One region of the Synechococcus sp. RC10A2 genome, then DNA from elsewhere that is predicted to be linked to it. Evidence: riboswitches for the same ligand, from Rfam matches in the RefSeq annotation. Region 1 holds a riboswitch; each other region holds the start of a gene.

Evidence for each region. A riboswitch is a leader RNA that binds a small molecule or an ion and turns the genes downstream of it on or off. The one in region 1 is predicted to bind cobalamin.
Region 2: linked by a shared signal. The riboswitch ahead of NW848_RS15630 (TonB-dependent receptor) and the one ahead of NW848_RS08185 (sirohydrochlorin chelatase) in region 1 are both predicted to bind cobalamin.
Region 3: linked by a shared signal. The riboswitch ahead of NW848_RS13240 (type II secretion system protein) and the one ahead of NW848_RS08185 (sirohydrochlorin chelatase) in region 1 are both predicted to bind cobalamin.
Region 4: linked by a shared signal. The riboswitch ahead of metE (5-methyltetrahydropteroyltriglutamate--homocysteine S-methyltransferase) and the one ahead of NW848_RS08185 (sirohydrochlorin chelatase) in region 1 are both predicted to bind cobalamin.

What each region holds. Positions count from the first base shown of each region.
Region 1 covers NZ_JANSHP010000064.1:16,287-23,972, reverse strand. The annotation lists gene NW848_RS08215 (30S ribosomal protein S1) at 90-1,061, opposite strand; gene obgE (GTPase ObgE) at 1,262-2,419, shown strand; gene NW848_RS08205 (hypothetical protein) at 2,361-2,729, shown strand; gene NW848_RS08200 (L-threonylcarbamoyladenylate synthase) at 2,751-3,458, shown strand; gene NW848_RS08195 (PAP/fibrillin family protein) at 3,514-4,131, shown strand; gene NW848_RS08190 (hypothetical protein) at 4,128-5,021, opposite strand; gene NW848_RS08185 (sirohydrochlorin chelatase) at 5,133-6,161, opposite strand; cobalamin riboswitch at 6,191-6,327, opposite strand; gene NW848_RS08180 (heavy metal translocating P-type ATPase) at 6,456-7,686, opposite strand, start outside.
Region 2 covers NZ_JANSHP010000114.1:13,262-20,947, reverse strand. The annotation lists gene NW848_RS15645 (LptF/LptG family permease) at 1-291, opposite strand, end outside; gene NW848_RS15640 (pentapeptide repeat-containing protein) at 480-1,697, opposite strand; gene NW848_RS15635 (DUF1565 domain-containing protein) at 1,861-3,651, shown strand; cobalamin riboswitch at 3,743-3,884, shown strand; gene NW848_RS15630 (TonB-dependent receptor) at 3,924-5,867, shown strand; gene NW848_RS15625 (DUF1636 domain-containing protein) at 5,965-6,381, shown strand; gene NW848_RS15620 ((2Fe-2S) ferredoxin domain-containing protein) at 6,391-7,260, shown strand; gene NW848_RS15615 (hypothetical protein) at 7,264-7,686, shown strand, end outside.
Region 3 covers NZ_JANSHP010000097.1:26,241-33,926, forward strand. The annotation lists gene NW848_RS13230 (sigma-70 family RNA polymerase sigma factor) at 1-495, shown strand, start outside; gene prmC (peptide chain release factor N(5)-glutamine methyltransferase) at 503-1,444, opposite strand; cobalamin riboswitch at 1,500-1,622, shown strand; gene NW848_RS13240 (type II secretion system protein) at 1,774-2,529, shown strand; gene NW848_RS13245 (metallophosphoesterase) at 2,533-3,240, opposite strand; gene trpC (indole-3-glycerol phosphate synthase TrpC) at 3,237-4,028, opposite strand; gene NW848_RS13255 (ATP-binding protein) at 4,138-5,889, opposite strand; tRNA gene NW848_RS13260 (tRNA-Thr) at 6,044-6,118, opposite strand; gene NW848_RS13265 (HesB/IscA family protein) at 6,143-6,526, opposite strand; gene NW848_RS13270 (type II secretion system protein) at 6,622-7,050, shown strand; gene NW848_RS13275 (J domain-containing protein) at 7,035-7,686, opposite strand, start outside.
Region 4 covers NZ_JANSHP010000076.1:15,330-23,015, forward strand. The annotation lists gene NW848_RS10870 (FAD-dependent hydroxylase) at 1-261, opposite strand, end outside; gene NW848_RS10875 (methyltransferase domain-containing protein) at 264-1,256, opposite strand; gene metE (5-methyltetrahydropteroyltriglutamate--homocysteine S-methyltransferase) at 1,471-3,714, opposite strand; cobalamin riboswitch at 4,120-4,325, opposite strand; tRNA gene NW848_RS10885 (tRNA-Arg) at 4,340-4,414, opposite strand; gene NW848_RS10890 (molybdopterin synthase catalytic subunit) at 4,448-4,933, opposite strand; gene NW848_RS10895 (MoaD/ThiS family protein) at 4,934-5,233, opposite strand; gene moaC (cyclic pyranopterin monophosphate synthase MoaC) at 5,172-6,266, opposite strand; gene moaA (GTP 3',8-cyclase MoaA) at 6,271-7,209, opposite strand; gene NW848_RS10910 (molybdopterin molybdotransferase MoeA) at 7,211-7,686, opposite strand, start outside.

The DNA.
Region 1 (7,686 bases):
GACACCCCTCTTGGCCAGGGATCCCAGCTAGGCTAAGGGAGAGACAAACCGGCAAGCCTTGGCCGCCGAAGGCTCTCCGCAAGATGGCTTTACTCCACCGCCGCAGCCGCGTATTCCAGCTCCTCTTCCGAAACCTCCAGCGGCGCCTCCTCGACTTGTCCTTGCTTGGCAGCCCGCAGTTGCTCGCGGTACTTGGCCGCCATTTCTTCTGCTTTTTCGTAAACCAGCTTGGGATCTCGCAGCATGTCGCCGGGATTGGGCTCCAGTTGCTTGGTAGACAGCGAGATGCGACCCCGTTCTGCGTCTAGGTCGATGATCATCACCTTCACTTCGTCGTTGACGTTGAAGACGCTGTGAGGCGTGTCGACATGCTCGTGGGAGATCTCGGAAATGTGCAGCAAGCCAGAGACGCCGCCAATGTCGATGAAGGCACCGTAAGGCTTGATGCCGCGCACCGTGCCGACCACTACCTCGCCCACCTCCAGCTTGTTCATCTTCCGCTCCACCAGGGCGCGGCGATGGCTCAACACCAGTCGGTTGCGGTCTTCGTCCACCTCCAAAAACTTCAGGGGCAGCTCTTCGCCCACCAGCTCTTCCTTGGGCTTGCGGCTGCTGATGTGGGAGCCGGGGATAAAGCCGCGCAGTCCCTCAATACGCACCAGGGCGCCTCCGCGGTTGGTGGCAAAAATGGTGGCCCGCACCGTGGCGTCTTCTTTTTGTAGCTGCCGCACCCGCTCCCAAGCCCGCATGTACTCGATGCGGCGGATGGAGAGGGTCAGTTGCCCCTCTTCATTTTCTTCGGTGAGGATAAAAAACTCGCGCGTCTCTCCCGGCTGCAGCACCTCGTGCGGATCCTCTATCCGGCTGATGGACATCTCCTGCAAAGGCAGGAAGGCAGCCGTCTTGGCCCCAATATCGATCAACGCACCGCCCGGCTCCACCGAAAATACCGTGCCAGCTACAATTTCGCCAGGGCTGAAGTGATAGTCGTACTTATCCAAGAGGGCGGCAAAGTCCTCGGTGGTGAAACCTACATCGGCAGCAGCGGTGAATCGACTCATAGGGGTGTAACAGCAGAGCAGTTGATGCGAATTAGCAGTTGAACTTGTAAGGAACAGCTCCCATACTCGCTCACCCTCCCAGGCGGGACAGGCAATGGCTTGGGAAATACTATAGTAGCTTAAGAGGGCAGCTTTTGTGGCAAACTTCCTCGCGATCCTGCCAAGCTAGAGAGAGAGGGCCACAGGTGGGAGAGGGGCGATTGCACTTTATCGACCAGGCGGAAATTGAAGTGCAGGCGGGGAACGGCGGAGATGGCATTGTTGCCTTTCGCCGGGAAAAGTATGTGCCCGCCGGAGGGCCCTCAGGGGGCAATGGAGGACGGGGCGGCTCGGTGATCCTGGTGGCAGATCCCGGCCTGCAGACCTTGTTGGATTTTCGCTTTCAGCCGGTGATCAAGGCAGAACATGGGGCCAAAGGGGGGCCCAACCATCGCAGTGGCGCCAGTGGTGCGGATCGGCTGGTGCGGGTGCCCTGCGGCACAATGGTGTTCGACACAGAGACCGGCGAGCTGCTGGGGGATCTGGTGCAGCCCGGGGATCGGCTGCTGGTGGCTCGGGGCGGGAAAGGCGGCCTGGGCAATGCCCATTTTCTCAGCAACCACAATCGGGCTCCCCGCCAATTTACCAGGGGCCAACCGGGAGAGCGGCGACGCCTGCGCCTGGAGCTAAAGCTCATTGCCGAGGTGGGGATCGTCGGTATGCCCAATGCGGGCAAATCCACCCTGATCTCGGTGGTCTCGTCCGCCCGGCCCAAGATCGCCGATTACCCCTTCACCACCCTGCAGCCCAATTTGGGAGTGGTGCCCCATCCTGCCGGGGATGGGGTGGTGTTTGCCGACATTCCCGGACTGATCGAGGGGGCACACCGAGGGGTGGGGTTGGGCCACGACTTTTTGCGCCATGTGGAGCGCACGCGGGTGTTGATCCACCTGGTGGACGGCACAGCAGCAGATCCCGTCAGGGATTACCAAATCATTCAGCAGGAGCTGCGCGCCTACGGCCACGGGCTAAGCGACAAGCCGCAGATTGTGGTTTTGAACAAGATCGATGCCCTTGAGCCCCAGGAGGTGAGCGAGCGCACCCAGCGGCTGTCAATGGCTGCCGGTGCCCCGGTATCGGCCATCTCGGCGGTTGCCAGGCAGGGGCTGGAGCCCTTGTTGCAGCGGGTGTGGCAGTGCCTGGGCCGGGATCCGGATCTCCATCGACCCGCGGCGGCTAGCAAAATCCAGCCAGTTCGGGGGCAGGAGAATCTTAGAATAGGAGTGCCCCTGCCTTCCCAAAACTCAGAGATGAGCGGCTATGTATATCTCGGCGGAGGATCTGCCCCCCGATTTGCGCCAGATCAAGTTGGCCATTGAGCAGGCGGCCCAGGCGAGGGCGGGAGCTTGTGTGGAGCTGTTGATGCTCCTGCGGTTGTTGGAGGATCTGCACCGCACGATTTTGGAGGGGGCCTTCCGAGAGTCTTTGCCCAACACCCGGCAAGAGCTCTATCGGGTGCTTCAGGATTTGGAGGAAGCAGGCGACTGGCCCTATTTGCCTCGTCTGCATATTCAAGCGCTGATGCAACGGCTAAAAGATTGGCCGCAGGGATCCCTGTCGGTGCCGCCTACCCCTCGTTCTGGGGGAGTTGCGGAAGTGGTGGAAAGCCCTAGCCGCTCCGAGTCTTGAGGTTTTGCTTTTTTCTCCCGAATGGCCGAGTATTTTAAGCTCCATCCACAGCATCCCCAGGCCCGTTCCATCCAACGGATTGCAGCCGCTCTGCGGGAAGGGGCGGTCATGCTTTACCCCACCGATACGGTCTATGCCATTGGCTGCGATGTCACCCACAAGCAGGCGGTGGAGCGGGTAAGGCGTCTCAAGCGGCTTTCCAACGACAAGCCCCTCACCTTTTTGTGCCCTTCGCTTTCCCAAATTGCCCAGTATGCCCAAGTGAGCGATCCCGCCTATCGGCTGATGCGGCGGCTGATCCCGGGCCCGTTTACGTTTTTGCTGCCGGCCACCAAGCTGGTGCCCAAGTTGGTCATGGATCCCAAGCGGAAAACCACCGGCATCCGCGTGCCCGATTCGGCCATCTGTCAGGCGCTGTTGGCCGAGCTGGGCAATCCCATCGTCTCCACCTCGGCCAAGCTGGGCGGGGATCCCGTCGGCTCTTTGGAGGTGGGTTTTGACTCTGCTGGGGATTGGGAAGAGGGGGGAATCTTTACCGCCGAGGAAATGCGACAGTTGGAGAAACAGGTGGATTTGGTGCTGGATGACGAGGCTCCCTATCGGGCCCAGGTCTCGACGGTGATCGATCTCACGGGGCCGGAGCCGCTGCTGGTGCGGGCCGGCTTGGGGTACGAGCAGGTGGCGGATCTAATAAATCTAAATCTGAAGCCGGTGGAAGCGGAGGGTTGAGGGCAGAGGGATCCCGTGTTCTCTAGAATAGGGCCGGTGCCTGTGGAGTGTGCCCATGCCTGAGTCTTTGGCTGAGCAAAAGCTGGCCCTGTTGCGCCTGCTGGAGGGGGCTGACCGAGGCCGGAAGGTTTCCCCTGACCAGAAAGCCCAGATCTTGTCTCACATTGCTGCTTTGGAGGCGCTCAACCCCACCCCCAGGCCAACCTCTGTTCCTGAACAGTTGGAGGGGAACTGGCTTACCCTATTTACCACCAGCACAGACCTGCTGCGGCTGGCCCAGTTGCCCCTTCTGACCACCGGCGAGATCTACCAGTGCATTCGGGCCAAAGCTGGGCGGGTCTTTAACGTGGCGGAGATCCAGGGATCCGGCTGGCTGCAGGCTTGGCTGCCCCGGGGAGTTGTGGCGGTGGCGGCCCGCTTCTACCCAGAGTCGGAATGCCGGGTCAGGGTCATTTTCGAGCGCTTGGTGCTCGGATCCCAGGCCTTGATGAGCTACGAGATCGAGAGTTTTCTCGATTTGCTCGAGCGGGCTCCGGAGCGGATCCCGGCTATTCAAATCGATATCCGCCGCCGCGAGCCAACGGGTTGGCTGGATATCACCTATTTGGATGAAGACTTGCGGCTGGGTCGGGGCAGCGAGGGGAGTGTATTTGTTCTAAAGCGGGTCGGCTAGTCGGAGGATCCAGAGGACTCCGTTTCCGCCCTTTCGTGAGATGGGTTTTGGGTTAGGGTGGAGCTTATTTCCTGGAGAACTTGCAAGGCGCGGTAGGACTCTCGCAAAGTTTGCAGCTCCTGTTGAGTTTGCTCCAGTTGCCGGGCTTTTTGCTCCTGTAAGAAGCGCAGCCTTTGATTTTCGGACGCCGTGCGACGCAGAACGTGCTTGAGTTTCTGCTTCTGCTGCTGAAGCCGAGTCCGCCTCACCTCCAACTGCTGCAGTTGGATTTCTTGGAGTTCCAGTTCTATTTTCAGAGTGGCGACCTGCATCTGGAGTTGGCGAAGTTTTTGGTTGAGCTCTGGCTCTGGTGTGGGTTTTGCCGACTCAGGGCTTGGGGAAGAAGGTGATGACAATTCTTGTAGGGGCTGCAACTGTTGGGCCTTGGCCTGCGAAGCTTGATCCTGGTGCTGCTCGCCCTGCAGTCTTACTTGAGTGTGTTCGCTTACTTCGGTTTCAGTTTCCGTCTGCTGCTCAGCTTGATCAAGAATTTGTCGATCGCGGATCTGGGTTCGAGGATCCTCGTCAACCGACTGCAAAGGGAGAGAATCCTCCTCGGGTTGCCGAGGGTTGCCGCCATAATCGGCGGGATCAAAGGGAGACAGAGCCGCTACCAGCGAGGCCCGAAAATCAGTCCAGGAGCCCGACTGCAGACCCATCTGAACCACCCGCCAGGCCCCATAGGAGGCCCCAATTGCAGCCAGGAGCCCAGGGATCCCGGCCAAGGACAGGGAAACCTTGGGCAGGGTCGGCAGGATCTGATCCAGCAGGCCCACCACCAACGCGAAGACAAAGATCCCGCTCCCCGCGGCAGCGGCACCTGAGACCCAAGAGGAGCGGGAGAACATCATCGTTTCTGTTTTTTCGCTAGCAGAACCACCGGAGCAGGAGAACCAGAGGTCAGGTTCACAGATCGCCTGCCTGCATCTCAGTTTATCCCGCCGGCAGCCTCTGTTTCTCGCTTAGGGCACTTGCCAAGCCCGCTGGTGGTAGCTCTGCAATTCGGCCCAGGGATCCGCTGCTGCTGCGGGGGTATGGCCGTGGTTGTGGTGATGGTGAGAGTGATGGTGATGGGATCCGTGCCCATGGGAGTCATGGTCATGGTGATGAGTATGCCCCGCTCCCAGCTCTGCGCTCACCGCCAGGCGAAACTTGCAGAGGTGGCAGTTCATCAGGGTTTGGCCCTGGAGAGCTTCCTGCTCCAGTTGCTGCAGGCTGTGCAGCACCGCGTCCACAAGGCCCAATTCCGGCAGCATCAGCCAGTCGATCTCGGGGTATTGGCGTCGCCGTTCTTGCACCGCCGCCTCGATTTTTTTCACCAGCACCCCTGTAAAGAGAAAATAGGGCAGCACAACCACCCGGCGCGGCTGCCAAGAGAGGGCCCGCTCCAATCCCACGGGCAGGCGGGGATGGGTAATGCCGATAAAGCAAGTTTCCACAGCGGCAAACCCAGATCCTTCCCAAAGCAGCCGAGCCAGTTTACAGGCTTCGGCATTGGCCTCGGGATCGCTGGAGCCGCGACCCACAAACAGGAGCACGGTTTCTGCTTCTGGGATCCGCTGCGGTTGGGCGGCCATCAAAGCGGCCAATCGGTCTCGCAGCAGTTGCAGGATCTCGATGCGGATCCCCAACGGCCCACCGTAATGAATGCGCAACTGGGGATAGAGGGCCTGCAGGCGATCCAGTTCCATCGTCACATCGAACTTGTTGTGGCGCGCCCCAAAAAGCAGCAGCGGCAGGGCCACGATCTCCTGCCACCCTTGGGCCAAGCATTGTTCCACCCCCTGGGCAATACTGGGCTGGGCTAGCTCCAAAAAGCAGGAGATCACCGGCCGATGGGGGGTGAGGGATTGATAAACTTGGGCCAGCTCCAGAAAGGCTTGCTGCCCTTCAGGGTCACGGGATCCATGGCCGATGAGCAACAGGGGCAAGGCAGGAGAAGAAAACTGCCCAACCGCACGGGGAGGGGAAAAACTGAGGACATCCAACACAAAAAACTCCGTTCCTTGTGAATCGCAAGGGGTACAGGACAACGGCAGGTGGGTGTTCTGGCTGAGGGAGGGATCCCATCACAGTTGCGTCACAGTGGCGGACTTGCACCGCACTTTCCCCAGTCTGCCTGAGCCTTTTAGGTTAGCTTGCCGCTTGTCGTTCACCAAGCCCCCTGGGGGGGATGTCCTTGTCTGCCAGAAGATAGCCCTGAGGCATGAGCGGTACGGCAGACTCATGCTCAAAGGGCAGCAAAACTGTTGCCGCGCTAATCCCCCTTGCCCCTGGGAGAGGGCCTAACGCCGGCCTGCCGGTCTGTGGGCTCGAAAGTGTCGCAGGCGCAGGGCATTGGCGACCACCGAAACGGAACTCAGGGCCATGGCTGCCCCCGCCAGCATGGGGTTGAGCAGCCAACCGGTGAAGGGGTAGAGCGCCCCGGCGGCAATCGGGATCCCGAGCGTGTTGTAGATAAAGGCGAAGAAGAGGTTCTGGCGGATGTTGTTGAGGGTGGCCCGGCTGAGTTGAATGGCTGTGGCGACTCCCCGCAGATCCCCCGACATGAGGGTAATATCGCTGGCGGCCATCGCCACATCCGTACCTGTACCAATGGCGATCCCCACATCAGCTTCTGCCAGAGCCGGAGCATCGTTAATGCCATCTCCCACCATCGCCACCCGCCGTCGCGGTTGTCTTAGGCTGCGTATGTAAGCTGCCTTCTGATCCGGACGGACTTGGGCAATTACCCGCTGAATGCCTGCTTGCCGAGCAACCGCTTGGGCCGTAGTGGGGTTATCCCCGGTTAGCAGGATCACCTCTAGACCCATCTGTTGCAGCTGTTGCACTGCCTCAGGAGAGGTGGGTTTGAGCGGATCGGCAATGGCCAACAGCCCCACCAGACTCTGGGATTGCGCTACGCCGATCACCGTTTTGCCCTGGCTTTCCCAATTCTGAACCCGCTCTGACCAAGAGGGATCCCAGGGGATCCCCATCTCCTGTAGCCAGCTCAGCCGACCGATGCGAATCCACTGATCTTCCACCCAAGCTTCTGCCCCACTGCCTACCCTTGCCTGAAAGTGCCAGGCAGGAGGGATCACAATTTTTTCGGCTTCGGCTTTCTGCACCACCGCCTGGGCCAAAGGATGTTCCGAGTGCCGCTCCACTGCCGCTGCCAGGCGCAACACCGTCAGGGGAGAGGAGCCATTAGCCCAAATATCGGTGACAGTGGGACGACCTTCGGTCAGGGTGCCGGTTTTGTCCAAGACCACCGTGCGCAAGTCGTGGGCCAATTCCAGGCTGTCGGCACTTTTCACCAGGATCCCCAATTCCGCCCCTCGTCCCACGGCCACCAGGATCGAGGTGGGGGTCGCCAACCCCAGCGCGCAAGGGCAGGCGATGATCAGCACCCCAATTGTGTTCACCAAGGCCAGTGTCGGGTTATCGGCCAGCACCCACCAGAGCACAAAAGTTAGAACTGCCACCCCAATCACCGCCGGCACAAACCAGGAGGTGACCCGATCCGCCAACTGT
Region 2 (7,686 bases), on a different contig from region 1:
CCGCATGGCGGTAATCTCGCTGTTGCCGCTCAGCTTGCCCAAGGTGAGCATGGTGGCAAAAAAAGCGGCGATGGGCATGCCCAGCAGCACCATCTCCGGCAGATCCAAAATGAGAAGGCGCAACACCGTCAGGGGCGGCACGGATCCCTCGACCAGCCGCTCGGCCAAGGTAAAGAGCCGGCCTGCCAAAAGCAGCAGGGTTCCCCCAGCTATACCGGCCAGCACCGGCGTGAGCATCTGCCCAAACAGGTAGCGCTCCAGCAGCCAGAACTTGGTGAGCAAGCGGGCCATGTCCAACAATTGAGGGATTGGGGCTATTTCAGGCTAGCTTGAACGGTTCTCCGGCAGGCCCTCACCCCCAGCCCCTCTCCCAGAGGGAGAGGGGAGCTGGGATCAACTCACAAGCTGTTTCATGGCTGTTTGCCATGACCATGGCAGCGCTGGCGTTGAACCCAGGTTTGCCGGCCATTGGCTCTGGATCAAGGCCTCCGGGAGGCCGGCGGCTCGGCAGGAGGGGGTAAGGGCTCGGTTTCGCCGCCGGGATCCAAACGGCTGGCCGAGGAGTTGAGGGGAAGCGGGGGCTCAGGATCCAGCTTGGCTCCCCAGGCGGCCAGGTAGGCTCTTTGTTCGGGGGAAAGGCGACGCACCCGGCGAAAGTCCGCGCCGGCCACGATGGCGCCGGCGTAGGCCCCGCTTTTAAAATCGGGCTTTTTTCCTGGCTGAGCCGGAGAAGCCGTCTGCAGGGATCCCACAAACAAGAGGGCGCGGTAGAGATCGGCGCCGCGCAGGTCGGCATTGCGCAGGTTGGCCCCGCAGAGGTTGGTGTGGCTGAGGTCGCAATCCCGCAGGTTGGCTCTTTCCAGGCTGGCCTCGCTGAAGTCCACCCCCCGCAGCAGGGTGCCATGCAGGTCGGCCCCTTCCAGCATGGTGCCCAGATTCACCACCCGGATCCCGTTGAGGCGATCCCGCTGGTAGCCGCCTTTGCCGTCCAGGATGGGCCGGCCCAGGTGTTCGTCGCGGCGCAGGGGGCTAAGCAAGTTAGCGGTGGAGAGGAAGCGCAGGATCTTGGCTTTGCCAAAGCGATCCACGCCGTTGAGGAGCGCCGCCGTGCGCCCGGCCGCAATGGCCCGCTCCAGGGGCCAGTCGTCCAACTGCCCGTCAGGGGAGAGAACCAGGTTGGAGATGCCCTCGAAGTAGGCGTCGATGGTCTGCTGCTGGGTGATGATGTTCTGCTGGATGGTGAGGTCGCGGGAGATGACGTACTGCCGCCAGGCGATGTAGGCGGCCAGGAGGGCGATCAGGATCTGACCTGTAGCCCCGAACACCTCGCCCAAAGCCCCGATGGCCTCCCAGCTCAGGGATCCCAGGGCCGAGAAGGCTCCACTCCAGACCAATCCTCCCATCACCGCCAAGCCGAGAGCTGCTGCCGCCCACCCCAGGCTGGGCCAGGTGGTCAGCCACTGCCAGAGGTCGCGCCCGATCTGCACCCAGAGCGGCTGCCCCCACCAGCCGGCCAGGCCCAGCCAAGCCAGCACCGCCCCCCAGCCCAGGGCCGGCTGCCCTGCCCACTGGCCCAGCAGCAGCAGCAGGGCTGGGATCCCCAACAACAGCAGGTTGAGCAGGGGGCGCCCAGACGAGAGGGAAGCCAGCGGCAACTCTTGGGAGGAGCCTTCGCGGGCAAGGGCTTCGTCGGTCATGGCAAGGGTATACTCTAGGGGTAGCGTTGGATCTACAAAAAGAAGCCTGCGTCAGTCCGTATTTGGAGTTGGGGAAGAGGGCAGGATCCTGCCTGTCAGGTTTGGTAGGATAGCCTCGACCCTCCTTCCTTGTCTGGCCCAGCCTGGTGTGGGGATGACTCCTATGATCTCTTCCTTATCGTTCATCCGTCTGCAGAAATCCGGCGAACACCAATTTACAGCAGTCCTGCCTGACTTGCGGTTGCAGCGTCACGGCTCCGCGACGCTGACGCGACTGGCCACCTCTTTGCTGTTGAGCACCAGCTTACTGCTGGCGGCAGGAAGGGATCCCAGTTGGGCGCAAACTTCCCTGGACACCGGCCTTTTGGAGAAGCAGGCCCTGCCCCAAGCGCCGCCGCTGCCGGACGACCGCCCCGCCATTTTTGTGGATGCCGCCAATGGCAGCGATACCCAAGGGGATGGATCCCGCAACAACCCCTTCAAGACCATCACCCATGCCATCAGCCGGGCGCCAGCCGGCAGCATCATCCAGCTTCTGCCGGGGGTGTACAGCGCAGAAAGCGGCGAAGTCTTCCCCATCCGCCTCAAGGCCGGCCTTATCTTGCGCGGGGACGAGTCCACCTTGGGAGAGGGCTACCTGATCGATGGCGGCGGCACCTACATGAGCCCGACCTTGGCCCGGCAAAACGTTGCCCTGCTGGCAGAGACCGGCTCAGAGGTGCGGGGGGTTACCCTGCGCAACCAGGGTCGGCGCGGCTACGCCCTCTGGGTAGAATCGGCTTCCCCACGCATTCTCAACAACAGCTTTGTGGGCAGCATCCACGACGGCATTTTCATCGCCGGCGCCTCCAACCCCTGGATAGAAGGCAACCGCTTCTACAAAAACGGGGCCAACGGCATCTCCGTCTTGGGCACCTCCCAGCCCACCATTGTCAACAACCTCTTCCAAGAGACCGGCTTTGGCCTCACCATCGACCAGCGCTCGGCGCCGATTGTGCGCAACAACCGCATCCTGCAAAACCGCACCGGCATTGTGGTCGGCGGCAGCGCCCGTCCCATCCTGCGCAACAATCTCATTGCCCGCAACCTGGAGACTGGCCTGACAGCTATCACCACCGCCCAGCCAGATTTGGGCACGGCTTCGGATCCGGGCAACAACATTTTTGAGGGCAACGGCCAGTACGACATCCTCAACGCCACCCGCAGTCTGCGCCTCAACGCCAACGGCAACCAACTGGCAGGCAAAACCAAAGGGGAACTGGATCTGGCCGGCCAGACCACGGTGGCTGCGCTGCCCAGCAACGCCCCGCCACCCATTGCGGCAGGCGGCTTGACGCTGCCCACAACTCCGCAGGCCGAGCCTCCGGCTCCCAGCAGGGATCCCCAGCCGGCGGCGGCCTCTCCCACCTTGCCGGTGGTGACGGTGCCCCAATCGACTGCCCCCGTTCCCCCTCCTGCAGCGGGATCGGGAGGGCGCATTTTGCCCAGTGCCCCCCCTCAGCCGGCAGGCGCTCAACCCCAGGAGTTTGTTGCCGTCCCCTTCACCCCCGATGGCTCCACCACGCCTGCCCAACCGGTTGAGCCTGCTCCTGCCACTCCCGTCCGCCAGCAATCTGTGGCTCCTCTCACGGATATTACTACCCTCCTGCCACCCCCGGCTCGCCGACAAGCGGGCAGCAGCCCAACAACCCCCCCTGTTCCCGTTGCCGCGGCTCCAGAACCGGCGGTAGCCCCAGCAGAGTCGGCCACCCGCTTTCGTGTGCTGGTGACCCCCAAGGGCAGCGACGATTTGCAGCGGCTGCGGCAGCTCGTCCCCGAAGCGGTGGAGACCGTGTTCAACGGCAGGAGGGTGCTGCAGGCCGGCCTCTACGACAGCCGCAGCCAGGCCCAGTCAGTCTTGGATCGGCTGTTGGACGCCGGCTTTGACGCGGTGGCGGAGATGATCTTCCGTTGACCTCACTGCCCAGGGATCCCCCCCGGCAGGATAGGAACTCCCCAGCAGGGAATGTATGATGCCTAGCACGGCTTTTTCCAGAGCAATGGGGAGGAAAGCCGTGCCGTCAGGTTGTCCTGGGGATCAGCCAGGGCAAGCAATGGGGAAAGTCCGGTGCAAATCCGGCGCTGTGCCGCAACTGTGATGGGCTGAGGCCCTCAGTCAGGATGCCCGCCTGCGGCTTTGGCTCAAAGCTTAGCCCTTCCGCGTCGCACGGAAGCAGGAGCAACCGGATGAAAGTAACTGTATGTCTCAGCCTTGGGCTGGGGATCTTGAGTTTGGGGATCCCGGCCTGGGGGCAGGCAATCTTGGATACCGGCCTCAGCGCCGAGATTTTGAATCAACCCGTCACCACCCCGTTTCGCCGTCCCGGCCTGCTGCGAGAGTCTTCCCGCCCAGTCTATGTCATCACCCGCCAGCAGATGCGCCAGCAAGGGGCAAGGACGGTGCAGGAAGCCCTGCGCTACTTGCCCGGGATCCTCAGCGATGGCACAGCGGGAACTCAGTTGGGAGCTCTTAGCTCTCAATTCATGCGAGGGGCGCGAACGGCGCAGGTATTGGTGCTCTTGGATGGCCGCCCTCTCAACGATCTGGGTTTTTTCGGGGGGTTTGACCTCTCGCAAATCACCACCGATGTCGTCGAGCGAATTGAAGTCTCCCCCGGCGGCGGCTCTACCCTGTACGGCTCAGACGCCGTTGGCGGCGTGATCAACATCGTCACGGTGGAGCCGCAGCCAGAAACGGAGACGGTGCTGGAAGCGGCGGTCGGCAGCTACGGTCTCAATGAGCAAGGGATCCAAAGTCGCGGCCAAGCCCAGGATCTGGGCTGGGTGCTCAGCTATCGCCGTCTGCAAAGTAACAACGACTTTCCCTTTGCCATTGAGCGGCTGGGCAAGTCAGGCAGGCGGGAAAACTCGGCGGTGGAGTACCACAACTTGCAGGCCAAGCTCACCTGGCAACTGGCCGAAGATCAAGTCCTAACAGCCAACGCCCTCTACCTCAACAAAGCCTTTCGCGTGCCCGGCAGTGTAGAGTTTCCCTCTCCCGACGCAGAGCAAAACACCAACGATCTGCTGCTGGATCTCAGTTGGCTGTGGACTCAGGAAACAGGATCCCTGCAGGCAAGAGTCTTTTTGGACGATCTCAACTACCGCTTCAGCGCTCCGCAAAGCCAGGGATCCCGCGACGTCATCTTGCGCAATGGCTGGGGATCCCAGCTTCAATATGCTTGGCAGGCCGGCGAAAACCTAGAGGGAGTTTTGGGGGCAGATTATCGCTCTATCTCAGCCCGCAATACGACTTTTTCTTTTGCCAGGGGTTCTGCCAATATCAACTACGACGATACGGTTAACCAGGGGGCCCTGTTTGCCCGCCTGGACTACAGCCCGGATCCCCAGTTCCACCTCGACCTGGGCATCCGTCAGGACTTCAGCAGTTTGGCCAACGGCTCGGCCACCTCGCCGGCTGTGGGGATCCGGTGGGCAGTTGCCGAGGGAACTACCTTGAGGGCCAGCTACGCCGGCAGCTTTCGCACCCCCTTGATCTCGGAATTGTTCTTTCGGCTGCGCGGCTTTTTTGAAGTGGATGGCAACCCCAATCTCCGCCCAGAGCGAGGGGAAAGCTTTGACATTGGCTTAGATCAAGCCTTGGGAGATTTTGGCCTGCTGCGCTTAACTTTTGCCCACAACCGCATCCGCGATGGCATCACCTTTGTCAGCCTTGGGCCGCGCCGGGGAACCTATGAAAATATCGGGCTGGTCGAATATACCGGCCTGGAAGCGGCTTTAGATTTGCGTTTGGGGGAAAACTGGACGCTTTTTGCCAACTACACCCTCAATGATCCCATCATCCGCGCTGCCCTTAACCCGGCCACAGTTGGCAAAGAGCTAGCCTTTGTAGGAGCCGATAGCTTCAATCTAGGCCTAAGCTACCGCCACGAGCAGGGCTGGTACGGCTCGATTTTGGTCCATCACATTGGGAGCTTTTTTACCAACAATGCCAATACGGAATCCCTGCCAGGCTACACCACCGTGGCTCTGCGCGGCGGGATCCCGTTGGCTGAGGCCCTGAGCCTAGAGTTGGGGATCGACAACCTGCTGGATGAGCAGTATGAAGTTTTCCCCGGCTATCCCGGAGTTGGCCGCACGCTGAGGGTGAACTTGCGGGGGCAATTTTAGCGATATCCCAGGCTGTTTTTAACTCTCCGGCTGACCACTTTTAGCGAGAACTTTCCAAGTTGATTGTCTGCTTTACGGTTTAGTTTGGATGCAACTTATGGCGATCTCAACCAACTCTCTATCTCCTAACTTTTCTCCATCGACAACTTCGGCTCAAGCTGAGGCCGAACATTACCTCTGGATCTGCACCACCTGCGGATCTCGCTGGGTGAACGGCCAAAAAGAAGGGACTAGCAAAGGAGAAATGCTCCTGGCCGCCTTGCAATCGCAAGTGCTCAATTCCCAATTGCACCTGAAGCCAGTTGCCTGTATGAGCGGCTGCAGCCATGCCTGCGTGATTGCCCTAGCAGCCCCGGGGAAGATGACCTATGTCTTTGGCGATCTCGATCCAAAAGATGTAGAGCCAATCTTACAAACGGCGGAGCTGTATTTGACAAAGCCCGATGGGATCCTGCCCTGGGCAGAGCGCCCCATCAAAAAGGGGGTGATTGCCCGCATTCCGCCAATCCAATAGGAGCAACCTATGGCCGCTTTCAGTCCCTGGATCACGCCCTTAAACCAGACTTGGCAAGAGGTTTCCCCCACCGGCTGGACAACCGTTTACGAAGGGATCCCGGCTCACATCGACTGTCTTGGGCCATTGCTCTATGAGCTCTTTCAGGAGCGCTGGGCCGAGATCCAAGTGGGCCAGGTGGTGGAGGGAGGAGTGCTGGAGGCGGCCTTCAAGGATCCCCCTGCTCTCTGTGTGCTCTACGACGGCTATTTGACCGTGGCCACCGAAACTTGGCATTTGCACCTGTGTCTAGAAGAGCACCAGGGCGGCCCCTACAGCAGAACTCCACCTGAGCTGCGCCGCAAAAGATTGGTCGGCCGCGCCGCCCTCTATCGCCGCCTCAATCCGCAGGGCCAGCCTCGCCAATGGGGGATCCAATTTTGGAACGGAGCAGAGGAATCGCTGCTGCAGATCTTTTTGCCCAGTCCCTTTTTGGGGCCAGGAGAAGACTACCTGCCCGAAGGCAAAGCCGACTATCAGAAGCTCTCCCTTTATGAACGCCTGCGGGCCATTTACGTCGAGGGAAAAGAGCGGATCCCGTATGAAGATAACCCCCTCAAGCGGCCCTATTTGGCGGTTTGCCGTTCCAGCCGCTGCTATCCTTCTCGCCACTATCAGCCCGTTGTGGAAGCTCTGCAATCGGCCCTGCGGGAAGCCAATTTGGATATTCAGGTCATTACTTCCGGATGCCTAGAAGTCTGTCAACAAGGGCCGGTGGTTTTTTACTCCGGAGATCGCACCTGGTACAAGCGGGTTACCCCCCAAGTAGCGCGGCAAATTGTCCAGGAGCATCTGCTAAAGAACTGCCCCTTGAAAGCTCACCTTTTTCCTGGAGATTAGCCTATGGTTAGCCTACAAGCTCTTGTCCAGTCCATCCCCAAGCCTCGCCGCGGGATCCCAGAAGTAATTTGGATCCAAGCCAGCCGAGATCTAGCCCAAGGTCGATTTTGGCCCAGCCTATTTACCACCATCGGCTGCCTGAGCAACATTGCCTATACCTGCACGCTTCCTTTTGTAACTGTTGGCATCATCGCGGGCACCACGTTAACTCGCCAAAGGGCAATTATTAGCGCTTCGATGATTTGGCTGGCCAACCAAATCTTTGGCTACACCTGGCACAACTATCCCCGTACACCTGATTCTTTTGCTTGGGGGTTGGTCTTGGGGATCGGCACGGTGGGGGTCGCTTTTGCTGCCGGCTACCGACCTCTGTTTTCTCAGTCCAAACCTATTAGGCCAAGGCAATTGCTGCTGAACTATCTTTGG
Region 3 (7,686 bases), on a different contig from region 1:
CGCCCGCTGGCGCAGAACCTCGCAGGGCGGTTCTATATGCCCAGTTGTGATCCCGAAGATGTGTATCAGGTCGCTTTGATTGGTCTGTGGCGCGCGGTGCAGTGTTTTGACCCCCAGCGTAAGGCGGGGTTTGCGGCGTTCGCGCGGGTGTGCATTCGTCGACAGATTCTGTCGGAGCTAAAGCGTGCGCAGCGATGGGCAGCGCCAATCGTGAGCCTTTCGGAAGAGGGGGATGGACGCTCGTGGCTGGAGCAGGTGCCTGACCCGCGCCAGAACCTGTATGAGCAGCTGAGTGAGCGGGAGACAGCGCAACGGCGGCGCGAGTTCCTGGCGACGCGCCTCAGCCCGCTGGAAGCGCAAGTGGTCGCCTTGTATCGGCAGCACCTTACCTACCGAGAGATTGCAGCGCGAATCGGATGCTCGCCGAAAGCGGTGGACAACGCGCTGGCTCGAATCAAGCGCAAGGCGTACCGCCACACTTGCGAAAGCCGCTGAACCGCGCCTACTCACGAATCGCCCACACGACGCGCATTATCCCCGCGTAGTCGCAGACGATTCGTGGCTGCCGAAAGCCCCACGCGGGCAGCCGTTCGGCTAACAGGGGAGCCAGGCGCGGGCTGGTTTCGAATGCAAGGAGACCGCCCGCGCGCAACGCACACCGCGCGCCCCGCGCAATGCGGCGGTAGGGGCGCAACGGGTCATCGGCAGGCGTCAGCAGTGCGCTCTTCGGCTCGTAGCGCGTGATTTCGGGCTGCAGCGCGTCCCACTCGTCGGGCAGCACATAGGGCGGGTTGCTCAGCACCGCGTCCACAGAGCCTGCGCGCAGTCCATGCAGCCAGTCGCTTTGGATTAGCAGCAGGCGCGATTCCAGCCCCAGTCTCCGCCGATTCGCCTGCGCCCAGCGGAGCGCGCGGCGGCTACGCTCAATGCCGATGCCCAGCCAGTGCGGCGCGTGCATCAGGCAGGCAAGCGCGATTGTGCCCGTGCCTGCGCCTGCATCTACGAGGATTGGTGAGCAAGCGACCCCCTCCTTGAGGTTCCCCCTGCTTGCAGGGGGAACCGAGTCGGGCTGGTTCCCCTCGCGAAGCGGGGGGAACCTTAAGGAGGGGGGTAGATTAGCCGCCCATCCCAAAAACACCTCCACCAGCAACTCCGTTTCGGGGCGTGGGATAAGTGCGCCGCGCCCGACCATAAGTTCCAGCCCGTAAAACCACACGCGGCGCGTGATGTACGCCAGCGGCTCACGCGCTGCGCGGCGGCGTACCCAGCTATGCAGTCGCCGCGCGTGCCGCGCTGAAAGGAGCGCGTCAGGATGTGCTATTAGCTGCGCACGCTCCCAGCCGAGGCACGCTGCGACCAACGCCTGCGCCTCGCGCAGCGGCTCTGGTAGCCCTACCGCCTGCAACTGCGCCCCCGCCCACTCGAGGGCTTCGCGAACCGTCATCGGAGTCGGTATAATACCTGCGCTTTCGGCAAACGAGTTCGCGGCGGCTGAATGCACGGGAAGTCGGTGCAAATCCGACGCTGACGCGCAGCGGTAACTGGGGACGAACGCGACATATTGCCACTGGCTTCGGCTGGGAAGGCGTCGTTAGTAGGATGATCCAGAAGCCCGAAGACCGATTCAGCCGTATCTCGCTCGTTTCGCCTCGCGGGTTGGGCGAAAGAGCGCGCGCACGCATGTGCCTGCGGCTGGAGGCGTCCAGCTGGCAGCAACTGCGGCGCAAGCCTTCGTCCCGACCACAGAGCGCAACGCTTATGTGGAGGGATGAAATGATGCAACAGACACGGTACGCGAGCCGCGCACGCGGCTTCACACTGATTGAGCTGTTGGTCGTGATAGCGATCATCGCCATTCTGGCGGCGATCTTGTTCCCCGTGTTTGCCCAAGCGCGCGAGAAAGCGCGTCAGACCGCGTGTTTGAGCAACTTGCGCCAAATCGGAACTGCAGGCTTGATGTACGCCCAAGACTACGACGAGCGGCTGTTCCCGATTGCCTACGACGACTGGTCGCACTACTGGTGGGGCTATGTCGACCGCCAGAACCAGCGGCTGGACACGCAGCGCAGTTTCCTGTATCCGTACATGCGCAACACGGAGATTCAGGCGTGCCCGTCGTTCCGCGAGAGCCGCGCCTACCAGTACGGGCTTTTGGGCTACGGCTACAACTATGTCTATCTTAGCCCGATGCGCCCCCCGAACTACACGCCGATCGCGGTTGCGCTGGCGCAGATTAACAGCCCTGTCGAGACCGCGTGGCTGGCGGATGTGGCGCAGTGGCGCACTTGGGGCGCAGGTGCGCCTGTATTCGAAGGCACGGGCTTCCTCGAACCGCCCTCCTACAATAACCCCACCTTCCACGGGCGGCACAATCAGATGGGGGTCGTGCTGTGGTGCGACGGGCACGCGAAGGTGTTCAAGCCCGTGCTGCGCACAGAAGCCGCCTACGAGCCGCACCGTCGCTACAACTTAGGCAACATCGACCGCGATGGCAACCCCCAGACCGACGAGCTGATGGGCTTGGAGTAACGGCTACTCCAGTTCCCAGCGGTCGTTGCGGCGTGTGAGTGTCAGTAGTGTCGCGCCCTTGCAGAACGGGGGCGCATGGCTGAGCCACACGCCGCCCACTTGCTCTGGGGTCTCGGTCGGCGTGTGGGAATGCCCGCCGAGAATCACATCCAGTTCGGGGCACGCCTCTGCTAGCAGGCGGTCGTGCTGGACGCCAAGGTGCGTGAGCGCAATCAACAGGTCGGTTTCGGGGCGCAGGTGTTGTACCCACTGGCGCGCGGTCTCCAGCGGCGGGTCGAACAGGTACGCGCTGAGCGCGGCGACCTTCATGCGTGGGGTGATCATCGGCACGGTCAGCCCCAGCACAGCGACGCGTACGCCACGATGCTCCGTGCGCCAGACAGGTTGCACAGGCATCGGCGCGTCGGGATACTTGGGGCGCAGGTTGGCGCACAGCAGCGGGCAGGGCGCGCCCTGCGTCTTCGCCCGAAAGCCTGCCGTCGTTAGGTGGAACTCGCGGTTGCCGATGGTCATCGCGTTGTAGCCCGCCGCGCGCATCCAGTCCCACGCTGCTTCGGGACGCAACGGCACAGCGACATTCCCCGCGCGGATGGCGTCGCCCGAATCGAGCAGAAGCGCGTCATGCTGGGCTTTCAGGGCGCGCAGGTGGCTCACGAACGCCTCGTTCCAGCGGTTGTGGGCGTCGCTGGTGTGCAGCAGCGCGAGTCTCATCGGCAAGCGTCCATCCACTCCCGCACGACGGCGACGGGGTTGTCGGCGCGCATCAGCGTCTCGCCCACCAGCAGCGCGTCGACGCCCGCTGCGTGCAGTCGCTGCACATCGTCGGCGGTCTCTATCCCACTCTCGCTCACACGCGTGATCCCCTCGGGGAAGTAGCGCAGCAGGCGCAGAGTGGTGTCCAGCGACACTTCGAACGTGCGCAGGTCGCGGTTGTTGACGCCAATCAGCGTCGCGCCCGACTCGACGGCGGTCTCCAACTCCCACTCGTCATGCACTTCCACGAGGGCGTCCATCCCCAGCGATTCGGCGAGGGCGCGCAGGTCGTGCAGTTGCGCAGGGTCAGGCACAGCAGCGACAATCAGCAGAATCGCATCTGCGCCCAGCACGCGGCTCTCGTAGACTTGGTACGCATCAATCAGGAAATCCTTACGCAAGGCAGGCAGGGGAACCTGCTCGCGGACGCGGGGTAGGTATTCGGGCTTGCCCTGAAAGTAGGGTTCGTCGGTCAATATGCTTAGCGCGTCCGCGCCTGCTTCGTGATACTGCGCCGCAATCTGCAGCGGGTCGAAATCTTCGCGAATGACGCCCTTGCTGGGCGAGGCGCGCTTGAGTTCGGCAATCAGCGCGAGGGGGTTCGGGGTACGGCGCAGCGCATCGTGGAACCCGCGCGTGGGGGGAGCGTCTGCAAGGCGCGCCTTCAGTTCCGCGAGGGGTGTCGTGCGCCGACGGGCGTCCACCTCCTCGCGTTTGGTTTCCAGAATGCGGTGCAAGATGCTCACTGCGCGAAGCGTTTCGCCGCATGCGAGGGGATTCCTGCTGGGAATGCTGCTGCCGTGCTGTGTTCGGCGCTGGATGTTTGCCCGGAGGTGTTTTGCACGAGTCTGCGTTTTAATCGCAGACTCTGCGATTAAAACGCAGACTCTGCGTTTTCTCTGCATTTTCCGCGTTTGCCATCTCATAGCGGACGCTGCGTCCTTTTCCGACAGATTTAAGTTGACCTTGTTTGACCATTTTCTGTAAAACATAGAACGCCTGATGCTCTTTCACTTGGCACAAGCCCGCCGCCTCCCGTCGGGTGATTCGTCCGTGTGCGCGTACATACTGCAGAATCATCTGCTCCCACTGGACGGGTTCGAAACCGCGTTGGCGAACATAGGCGGATGGCATACCCAGTCGGCGGTAGGTGGCAGCCGAGAGGTGGTAAGTTCGCGCCCTGCGCTCGCCACGCCCTTCCACCAGCCCCGCTTCTACCAGTCGCTCTAGTACCGCGCGGGCGTCCGCATCGGATTTTTGCAAGAGTCGGGCGGCTTGTGCGGCTGTCAGACTGCGTTCTTGCCAGAGGGCATTCAGCAAGAGTAGTTCGTCCAGCCGCAGCGGGCGTCCCGCCTGATTCTCCTCGACCACCAGGCGCACGAATGCGAGATTCGCTCGCCCCCCAGGCAACACCAAGACGACATCGGCTGGCGTGCTGCGTTCGTAGGAGGGAGTGGGGCGTCCGTAGCGGAGTTGCTCGGTGAAGATGATGTCGATGCCGCGCCCCGTGCGCTCCACAAGCCCCGCTCGCTTGAAGGCGTCCGCCAAGAGCGGATTGCGCGGGCGCGGCGGTGTGACGAGGATATTGTTCAAATGCACACCTTCTGGGAAGCCGCCAGGATTGGAGATTTCGATGCGGTCATCGTGCCACTGGATGTGAACCGCACCCAAGCGCGTGTAATCGCGATGAATAAGGGCATTCGCAACAGCTTCACGAAAGGCTCGTTCTGAATAATCAGGCACGCCCACCCGCAGTGGTTCCACCATAACCTCTTCCTCGCGATAGCGGGCACGAAAGCGTTGAAGCACTTCCTCCATCACTCGGAGCAACGGGGAGCGGAAAAACTCGTTCACTTCCACCCGTTCACCCCGAAGCACCTGAAAGGCGACTTCGTGGGTAGGTAAAAAACGGCGCAAGGAGGCATCCTTGCCGAAGAGCAACAACGCTAACACACGGATGCGACTCACAGCGTGGTTCGCCTCCACAGCGCCCAGCGCTTTCGCCAGCTCTTCATCAGAAAGTTGCAGTAGCGCCGTGTCGCCTTGTCCCTGACTTTCCCGCACAAATCGGCGCAGGCGCTCAAACTCTAACGGGTCTAAATCGTCCCAAGTGGCGCCTTCAACGACAACAGTGGAGTAATCTAAAAGCCCACGAGTTGCCTGTAGGGATTGCATCTCGTGGAAATGCATCGGAACACATTCGGGCTGTCCTCGCCCGCCGATGATGCGCCGCACATAGACGCCATCGGTCGTACCCACAGGGGTGCGAACGGGCGGGACTTCTATAGCGACGATTTCCACGCCTTCAGGTTGCAGGGGCACGACATGCACTTGCACAGAAAGGGAGGGGCGGGTTCGGTTGGCGATGAGCGCCTGCAAGCGGATTGGGTCGGTCATGCTCCCGTGTCGTGGGCGTGCGCCTGTGGGCTGTCCGCTATCTTCCACACCAATCAGTACCCAACCGCTTTGGGCGCTGGCTCGGTTTGCCAAGCACACAACGGCATGAACGATCTCCTCATCGCGGAGTTCTCGTTGCTTTTCGCTCTTGAACTCCACATCCAAGCTTTCGCCTTGCTGGATGAGGGCGCGTAGCGTTTCGGGACTCATTCCTGAACTACCTCCTCCCAGCCCTCCACCACGATTTTGATAACGCCTGTTACGAGCTGTGCTTGCAGGTGGTTGGTGAGGGTCTGAAGGGTTTGTCGACCCGCCGCCCAACAAGTAGCGCACAAGAGAGGCGAAGGCAGGCGAGAAACACTCCTGGAGCCGACAGTGGGACTCGAACCCACGACCTGCGCATTACGAGTGCGCCGCTCTACCGCTGAGCTATGTCGGCTTCCGCCAAGTATTATACCCAAATCTACCCACAGCAACGGCAACTGCCGCAGCCTGCGCCAGGCGTGCCCATCTCGTCTTCGGTCTGGAACGATGAGCCGCACCCGCAGCTGTTAACAGCGTTCGGATTGTCAATCTTGAACCCGCCGCCGAACATGTCCTCGACATAGTCGATGTGTGAGCCATCCATGTAGCGGATGCTAAGGCTGTCGACATAGATTTTGACTCCGTGCGAGTCGAACACGAGGTCGGTCTCTTCAGGTTCCGCGTCGTCGATAGCCATTTGGTACTGCAGTCCGCTGCAGCCGCCGCCTGCGACCCAGACCCGTAGCCCCGCGTTCTGGATGCCCGACTCTTCCAACAGCGTCTTCAACTCGTGCGCCGCGCGCTCCGATAGCGTGATTGCCATAGCGTCCTCCTGTCGAGGGGAATTTTACCCGATAATCCCTCCACATCCCTATAGGGATGTGGAACAACCCTCCCAGATGTGCGTTGGAGGCTACGATGCGCTGGCTACGCGGGATGACGATGGTGGAAATTTTGTCGCTGGCGGTGATGAGTGTGGCTGTGTTGGCGGCATTTGCGCCGCGTGTGTCGTATCACCTGCCGCGCGACCCCGAAGCGCGCCTGCGCGTGGTGCTGGCAGAGACGCGTCACGCGATTCTCGTGTTCTATCACGACACGGGCGTTTACCCGACCGACCTAAGCGATTTGACAACCACAGAACCGCCTCAGTTTGGGCTCGATCGGTGGCGGCGTCCCAGCATGATGAATCCCGAGTATTATCGCGGTCCGTACCTGCACGCGGTTCCGCGCTGCCCAATTTCAGGCGAGGAGTTGGAGTATTACTGCGATTCGAAGACGGGCGAGATGAAGGTGCGCTCGCCCGCGGAGGGCGTCGGCAGCGACGGGCGTCCCTATCGCGAGTGGTAGGAGGCTGTGATTCGGGCGCGTCGCCACAAACGGCGCGCCCACATGACGCCCAGCACGAACCCCAGACCCCCGCCGACCCACATGCCCGTCGCGTCGGCAATCAGCAGCCCCAACCAACCCAACAGCGCGGTCGGCAGCGCCAGCGCGAACAAGTAGACCGCCCACAAGCCAACCAGCATCCCGACCACCATGCCTACCATCGCGCCAGGAATGCAGCCGACGATGCCGAACGGCAGCCCCAGCAGGAAGCCTGCCACCAGCCCCAGCCCCGCGAACAGCCCTGACAACGCTTGCGCCCACGGAGGCAAGGCGCGGGTAGACGCCTGCACGCGGTACACGCGCCGCTGATAGCCCGCGCGCATCTCGGTGTAGGGATCATTCGGCTGGGCGCGCGGGGCAGTCGGCGCATGGGAGTTCGTGAGCGTCGTCTGCGGCGCGCGGAGCCTGTCGTACTGCTGACGCGACTCGGGATTGCGTAGCAGTTCGTAGGCGGTATTAATCCGCTTCATCCGCTCCTCGTACTCGGCGGCGCGTCCCGCAGGCGCGCGATCTGGGTGATACCGCCGCGCTAACGCAAGGTACGCCTGCCGTATCGCCTCCGCCGACGCGCTCGGAGAGACCCCCAGCTCGCGGTAG
Region 4 (7,686 bases), on a different contig from region 1:
CACCTGGGCAAAGGGTGTGATGTGGGGAGCCAGCGCCTCCCACACCCCGATGGCCCGAAAGATGCGGATCGACAACGGCGAAAAGGCATAGGCCAAGGGGCGCTGCCTGACTGCCTCAGCCGACTGGGCCTCAATGAGGGCCAAGCGCAGGCCGGATCCCTGCAGGGCACAAGCTAGGGTCAAGCCCGCAATGCCGCCGCCGACGATGATCACGTCGTAAACGGCTGCCAAGGTAGTCGGAGTGGGAGCAAGGGTTGTCATTTCTAGTGCTGAGTGCTGTGGGCAACTACTTCTGGGCGGGCGGAGTTTGCCGGCGTGGCGGCCCGCACCGCTCGGAACATGCCAAAGCGGCAGAGGCCAGTGCCGAAGGCCAGGCGCATGAGCAAGAAAGTGGGCACCTCCCGCAGCGACTTGATCAAGCCCACCAAGCCAAACTTCAGCAACCCTTCGGGACGGACAACCCCCTGCCAGATGGAATCCAGCCAAGAAGGAAGAGTTTCTTGCGTCCAGTCGGCAGTTTGCACCTGTCCTTCCACCAGGCCCGTGGCTTGCAACTGTTCGGCAAACCCCTCGATGCTGGAAAAGGCGGGGTGCGACCACTGATCCAACAACTGCCGCATCACCAGCCGCTCCCAGAAGTTGAGGGGCTTTTGACGGTCGTCGCGCTGGTTCCAGTCCGCCACCACCAAGATGCCGCCTGGCTTGAGCACCCGCAGCATCTCGCTGGCGTAGCGAGCCTTGTCCGGCATGTGGGGCCCCGCCTCGATGGACCAGACCACATCAAAGCTGGCGTCGGGGAAGGGCAGGTTGAGGGCGTCGGCCACCTGAAACCGGACGGGCAGATCGGGGGGGGTGAGCTCCTGGGCCCGCTGCACCTGCTGCGGGCTGATGGTGATGCCGGTCACCACAAAGCCATAGTCGCGGGCCAAGATGCGACAACTACCGCCAATGCCGCAGCCCACATCCAACACCGTCGTCCCCGGCGGCAGCCGATCCAGCCCGCCCCAGCGCACCATCTCGTGGACAAAGTCGTGCTTGGCCTGGATGAAGTTCTTCCGCCGCGGCGGGGATCCGTAGTGGCCCAGGTGAATATGCTCGCCCCAGTAGAACTCCAGGATCCCGTCTCGCGTCCATTCGTCGTAGGCGCGGGCTACCGATTCAGGAGAGCGGTACTTGCGGGCGGTCAACAGGTAGGCTCCCAATCCTATAGCTAGGAGCAGGACTAGGCCCCAAAAAACCCAGAGTGTTGGATTCATTAGAACTACCTTGAGATGGCTAGAGATGGCAATTGATGATTGTTGCTGCGGTGGCAACAGACACAGCGGGGATCCCTTCTGGCCTCCGTTGATCCAGCGGAGCAAAGCCCCACTCTCATCTTGCCCTATTTGCCAGCCGCAAGGCGGCCTAGGAGTGTCGTAGCCGCACGGTTGCCCGCGGAGGAGACGCTGGCCTGAGCAACCTTGCCGGGGGCTAGGTGGCCTGGAGCTCCTCCCTTAGACGCTGAGTGGCTGCCACCATGTTTTTCAGGGCAGGGATCACTTCCTCCCAGCGGCGGGTTTTTAGGCCGCAGTCGGGGTTGACCCAGGTTTGCTCTAGCGGCAAGTGGGCCACTCCCAGGCGCAGTTGCCGGAGAATCTGCTCGGTGTCGGGCACCGCCGGGCTGTGAACGTCGTAAACGCCGTTGCCTACCTGGTGGCGATAGCCGGCTTGGGCAATCTGCAGCAAGGTTTTGTTGCTGCTGCGGCTGTTTTCGATGGAGAGGACGTCGGCATCCAGACGCTCGATGTGCTCGATGATGTCCCCGAACTCCGAGTAGCACATGTGGGTGTGGATCTGGGTTTCGGGCTTGGCGCCAGCGGTAGTCAGGCGGAAGGCCTCCACCGCCCAACTTAAGTATTCTGGCCAGCGCTCTTTTTTCAAGGGCAGCCCCTCTCGCAGCGCTGGCTCGTCCACCTGCACCATCGCGGCTCCGGCAGCTTCCAAGTCGGCCACCTCTGCCCGCAGGGCCAGGGCAATTTGCAGGGCCTGCTCGCGACGGGAAACGTCAACGCGGGGGAAGGACCAGTTGAGCATGGTTACCGGCCCTGTCAGCATCCCCTTGACCGGCTTTTGAGTCAGAGATTGGGCCACCTTGAACTCCCGCACCGTCATGGGGCGAGGGCGAGACACGTCGCCGTAGAGAATGGGGGGACGCACGCAGCGGCTGCCATAGCTCTGCACCCAGCCGTGCTCGGTAAAGGCAAAGCCCTGCAGTTGTTGGGCGAAGTATTCCACCATGTCGGTGCGCTCGAACTCACCATGCACCAGCACATCCAGGCCAATTTCTTCTTGGATGCGGATGCACTTGGCAATTTCGGCGTCGATGGCAGCTTCGTATTCGGCCTGGGAGATCTCGCCCTTTTTGTACTTGACCCGCCACTGCCGGACTTCGGGGGTTTGGGGAAAAGAGCCGATGGTGGTGGTCGGCAGCGGTGGCAGCTTGACCTGCCGGCCTATACGCTGCTCGTAGGGAAGGGAGCGCTGGAAGTCCTGCGCCGTCAGGTTGGCCAAGGCCTGGCGCACTGTAGAGTTGGGGGGATTGAAGTCCTGGAAGGCCTGCCACTGCTGCTCCAGCTCCTGCTGCTGGGCGGCGGTGTCTTCGCCGTTGAGGGTGCGGGCCAGCAGAACCACCTCGGCCAGCTTCTGCTCGGCAAAGCTGAGAACATTGCGCAAAGGCTCTGGCAGGTGGGTTTCCAGAGCAGCGTCGTGGGGCACAAATTGGAGCGAGCAAGAAGGCTGCACCCGCAGGTTGGGGGCTAGGGCTTGCAGCTCTTGCAGAGTGGCCAGAACGGCTTTGGGCTGGATCTGCCAGACGTTGCGCCCGTCCACTACCCCCGCCCCCAGGATCTTGTCGGCGGGGAAGCCGTGGGCTCTGACCAGTTCCAGGTTGTGGCCGCGGGTGAAGTCGAGGCTGAGGCCAGCTACCGGAAGCTCCACCGCCCAGGGGTAAGTCTCCCCCAAGTCGTCAAAGTAGGTAACCAGGTGGAGAGGGATCCCCACGCTTGCAAGCCAGCGGTAGGTCTGCTCCACCGCTTCCTGAAGACTTTTGCCTTCGCTGGTCACCAAGATGGGCTCATGGACTTGCACTTCCCGGATCCCCAGGCGCTGCAGCTCCTGCAAGAGTTCTCTGTAGAGAGGAAGCAGCTTCTCCAGATCCCCCCGCAACTCGCCAGAGCGCTGGCTTAGAGCAAGAAGGGTAACCGGACTGAGGAGGACGGGGCTGGTGCGGTTTCCTAGGATCCCTTGCGCCCGTCGCACCGTGGCCAGGAAGTCGTCGAAATGGGCCTGAGGGATCGCGTCGGCCTCAATTTCCGGCACCAAGTAGTGGTAGTTGGTGTCAAACCACTTGGTCATTTCCAAGGCCGGCAGCCCCTCCTGCCCCCGCGCCATGGCAAAGTAGCGCTCCAGGCCTGATAAGCTCTGAAACCGGGAGGGAATCAGCCCCAGCCAGGTGGCCCAGTCCAAAACGTGGTCGTAGAGGGTTTGATCTCCTACGGCAATGTGGTCGAGGTTGGCCTGTCGCTGGGTTCGCCAGGCCTGACTCTCCAGATCCTGCAGCGTCGCCAACAAGGCTTCCGCCTCCAGGGTGCCGCCCCAAAAGGCCTCCAGGGCTTTCTTCAGCTCGCGGCGCTTGCCCATGCGGGCATAGCCTAGGGTTTGAGTTTCAATGGCCATAAGGTACCTTGTCCTGAATCGAATTCGGTAATTGAGGTTGCCGCCAGTTGTCATCCAACCTAGGCAGCAAGAGATGGCCGCCGACATGCCTATCGGTGGCATCCCGGCAGAAGGTTTTCCCTAGGCCAGGAAACCTGCCGGAGCTGTCAAGGCGTTCCTTCACCCTGGCGGCTTGCCCACTCTGCACAGGGGGATGCCCAGAGGACTCTTTTGTGCAACCAAAGCGAGCAACCGTCCTCCTAGCTGCCCCTGAGCTAACTGCTCAGCTCTCTTGTCCGCGCTTTTGACTGAGTGCCTACGATCCGAGAGCGTCGAAAATCCGTAAGCAGGCCGATGAAAAAACTTCGAGACGGGAACGGGCTAACGTCAAAATGGGGAGCATATCTGTACCTCGCAGATATGGTGAACTGTGGAAAAACCGCCGGCGGGCATTCTGACTTGCTCAGTTTTGGAGGGGCTGGCTTGCGTCTCAAGGCCTCTTGCAACAACGAACTAGGGATCCCAAGTCCAAAACCGGCTCACAGCTGCGGGACAGCGGCAGATTCTCACTGCACTTTCCCCGTTGCCTCTGACGGCTGATCCCCGTCAGAACCGACAGTAGACTTTATCCTATCACTGGTTTTAGCGGGACTGGGCGGATTTGAACCGCCGACCTAGCGCTTAGGAGGCGCTTGCTCTATCCAGGCTGAGCTACAGCCCCAGGTCAGGTACCTCACTGATACTAGCAGAGAGGCTAGGGGGTATCGCCGCAAGGCTGCCGAGCAATAGCGTTCTTATGGAATTGCTGGAACAAAGGCTTTGCTTTCTGACACAAAACCCAACGCGGCGGCTCACCCCAGTAGTACTCTTTTTTCCAAATGGGCAAGCGCTCCTTGATTGCATCAATGATGTAACGTGCTCCAGCAAAAGCGGCGCCGCGATGTTCAGCTGTAGCACCAACCCAAACCGCAATATCACCAATTGCAAGATGACCCTGGCGGTGACAGGCAACAGCACCGCAGAGGCCAAACTTGGCGTGGGCTTCTCGGAGGATCTTCTCGCCCTCCTTCTGGGCAAGGATCTCGTAGACTTCGTACTCCAAGCTGAGAACAGGTTTGCCCTGGCTGTGGTTGCGTACCCAGCCCTCGAAGGTTACTAAGGCACCCGCTGTGTTATTGACGAGCAAACGACTGAGTTCAGCTGGCTGGATGGTGCTATCCACAATTAGAAAACGCAGCATTTAGCCCCCACAAACTGGTGGAATGAAAACTGCCAAGGCACCTTCATCTATCGGCCTAGTCAAGTCACAGAACTCATGATTGACAGCAACCTTAACGTCCTCCGCTGCTAGCGAAAATCCATACTTTGCTTGCAGCTGCTGATAGAGCTCTAGGTAGTTTGCTGCACTGGTTTGCAGCACTTCGCTGCTCCGCTGAGCCTGTTCCCGCAGCACTGCTACATATTGAATTGTTACGGTCTTACTTAGGACAGATTGAGTTACCATGGCTGCAACTACCCCAAACTGATTGGAAAGTGGCATACTCCTCGGCGGTATTGACGTTCATGAGCTCGACCTCATGGTTGGGGGTAACTAGGGTGCAGGGCTGCCTGCTGAGGATTTCCACAGGGCAGTACACCCCTTCCGCGTAAGCCCTTTCTAGTACCGCTGCAGCTTGAGGAGTATAGATGGCGCAAAGAGCTTCCGGGAAGCCGCGCTCGGGGTTAACATAGCAAGTCGCGATTGTTTCGGCTTGGTAGTGATCCAGCAGCTTTTGGATTGTTTCTGACCGAAGGTTCAGTAGATCACAGGCAACAACCAACCAGTTAGCTTCAGGATGAGTATTCAAGGCAGTCAATAGGCCACTGATCGGGCCAACGCTTTCTACTAGATCTGGTAGTGTGGGCAAGAGCTCTAGAGCTGTGCCCGACCACTGACCGGCACGCGCTGACAAGTAAACCTGCTGGCAGTAGGGCTGCAGCAGTTCATAGAGATAGGCGGCGTGGGGTTTGCCAAAAGGGTTCAGCAGCGCTTTATCGCGACCCATGCGCTTGCTACGTCCCCCTGTGAGCACCAAGCCATAGAGGGGACGTTCCAGGAGGGCGTTTTTGCCGCCGGACTTAGTTACTAGGCGGGTCTCCTGGATGCAGATATGGGGCGACACCGACTTGCACATGTCATAGATTGTCAGCGCTGCTGTTGCCGCACCACAGAGAGCTTCCATTTCAACCCCTGTCTTAGCGCTGGTCTTGACAGTGCAGTGGATGGTTACAAGCAAGTGATCATCAATTGTGATATCAAAGGTGCAGTCTTCAACAGGGATCTGATGACAAAAGGGGATCAGTTGGTCAGTTCTTTTAACAGCCATTGTACCGGCAATGGTTGCTGTCTGAAATACCGGTCCTTTTTTCAGGTGGATATCTTGGCCAACAACATAGGATCTGAGAGCAGGTGGCAGTTGAACTCTTGCCCGTGCTGTGGCCGTTCGCAAAGACACCGATTTGTGGCTAATATCTACCATATGCGGATGGCCTTGAGCATTAAGATGGGCCCATGTACGATCAGCTTTGTCCATAGAGCTAGCCCCCTAAGCCGTACATTGGGTGTGAGACCTGCTCAACCCGGCGCAGTGGTTTCATCCCCAAAAGCTGCTGGTAAATTTGCTGACGTTGGCCTGGTGTTTTGTCTCGAACCGAGAGACCCTCCTCACTAAATAGGCAGGCAAAGAGACGACCATCAGCTGTCAAGCGCCACCGGGAACAGCTGCTGCAGAAGGGCTGAGACTCAGAGGCAATAAATCCAACTTTAACATTCTCGTCGATTGTAAAGTAAAACGCTGTCGAATCAGGTGCCGCTGGAAGGGGGGTTAGAGTATAGCGTTCTTGCAGACGGGCAATGCACTCTTGTGCTGAAACGTAGTGTTCTTCATAGAGAGAGTTGGCATAGCCGACCCGCATCAGCTCCAGAAAGCGAACTGTCACGCCTGTCTTGCGGGCAAACTCAACGAAATCAAATAGCTCGCAATCGTTGATCCCCCGCATTACAACCGTATTGACTTTGAGGCTAAATCCCCGGGCAATACCCTCCTGGATATTACGGAGAATATCCGCCAGGCAGTCGCGACGGGCAATTGCAGCTTGGGTGGAGGGCTGTAGGCTATCGAGGCTGACATTAAGGTTGAGAACATTGGCAGCCTTGAGAACGTCCCAGTAGCGGTGGAGCAGCAGGCCATTGGTTGTTAGGCTGAGGGACGGGATCTTCAGCTTGGCAAGTTCCTGAATGACTTCATCAAAGTCTTGCCGAACCAGAGGCTCACCACCTGTAATGCGAACTTCTTCAATGCCATAGTCCAGCAACTCGCCAATAATTTCTTTGTATTGCTGCGGAGTTAAGTAGCTACTTTTGTCCAGAAATTCTGGATGCAAAGGCATGCAGTAGCGGCAGCGAAGGTTGCATTGATCGGTTAGAGAAACCCTTAGCTTGCGAATGCGACGATTCCATTGATCCACTAGCTGCATCTTAGTACCACGGATAGAATTGGATGCTTTGCTCGGGGCTGAGGATAGTTTGAGCCGGGGGTAACTCTACAAAGCCATCGCTGTCTGTTAGAGCGATGAAGTCTCCGGAGTTGTTAGGCATAATCGGTGTAAAGACTCGGTTGGCGCTCATCTTAACGGGCACAAAAAGAGTGAGATTGGGTTTGAAGGTAATGACTTCACTTAGGTGCCCAGAGTCAGTGTTACGGTTGAGGAGATAACGATGCAAACATACAAGAGCTGAGATGGGGTTGCCTGGGAGGCCCCAAACTATAGTATTGGCCTGATGGTCGATGCCAAACCACATTGGCTTGCCTGGCTTTTGCGCCACGCCGTGGATGTAGGCAGTAACACCACAGCTTTGCCAGATGGCCGGCAAGTAGTCACACTTTCCCCTTGAAACACCCCCAGAGTAAATCAAGAGGTCGTAGTTTGGGGTATTGGCTTGGTAGTGGGTGG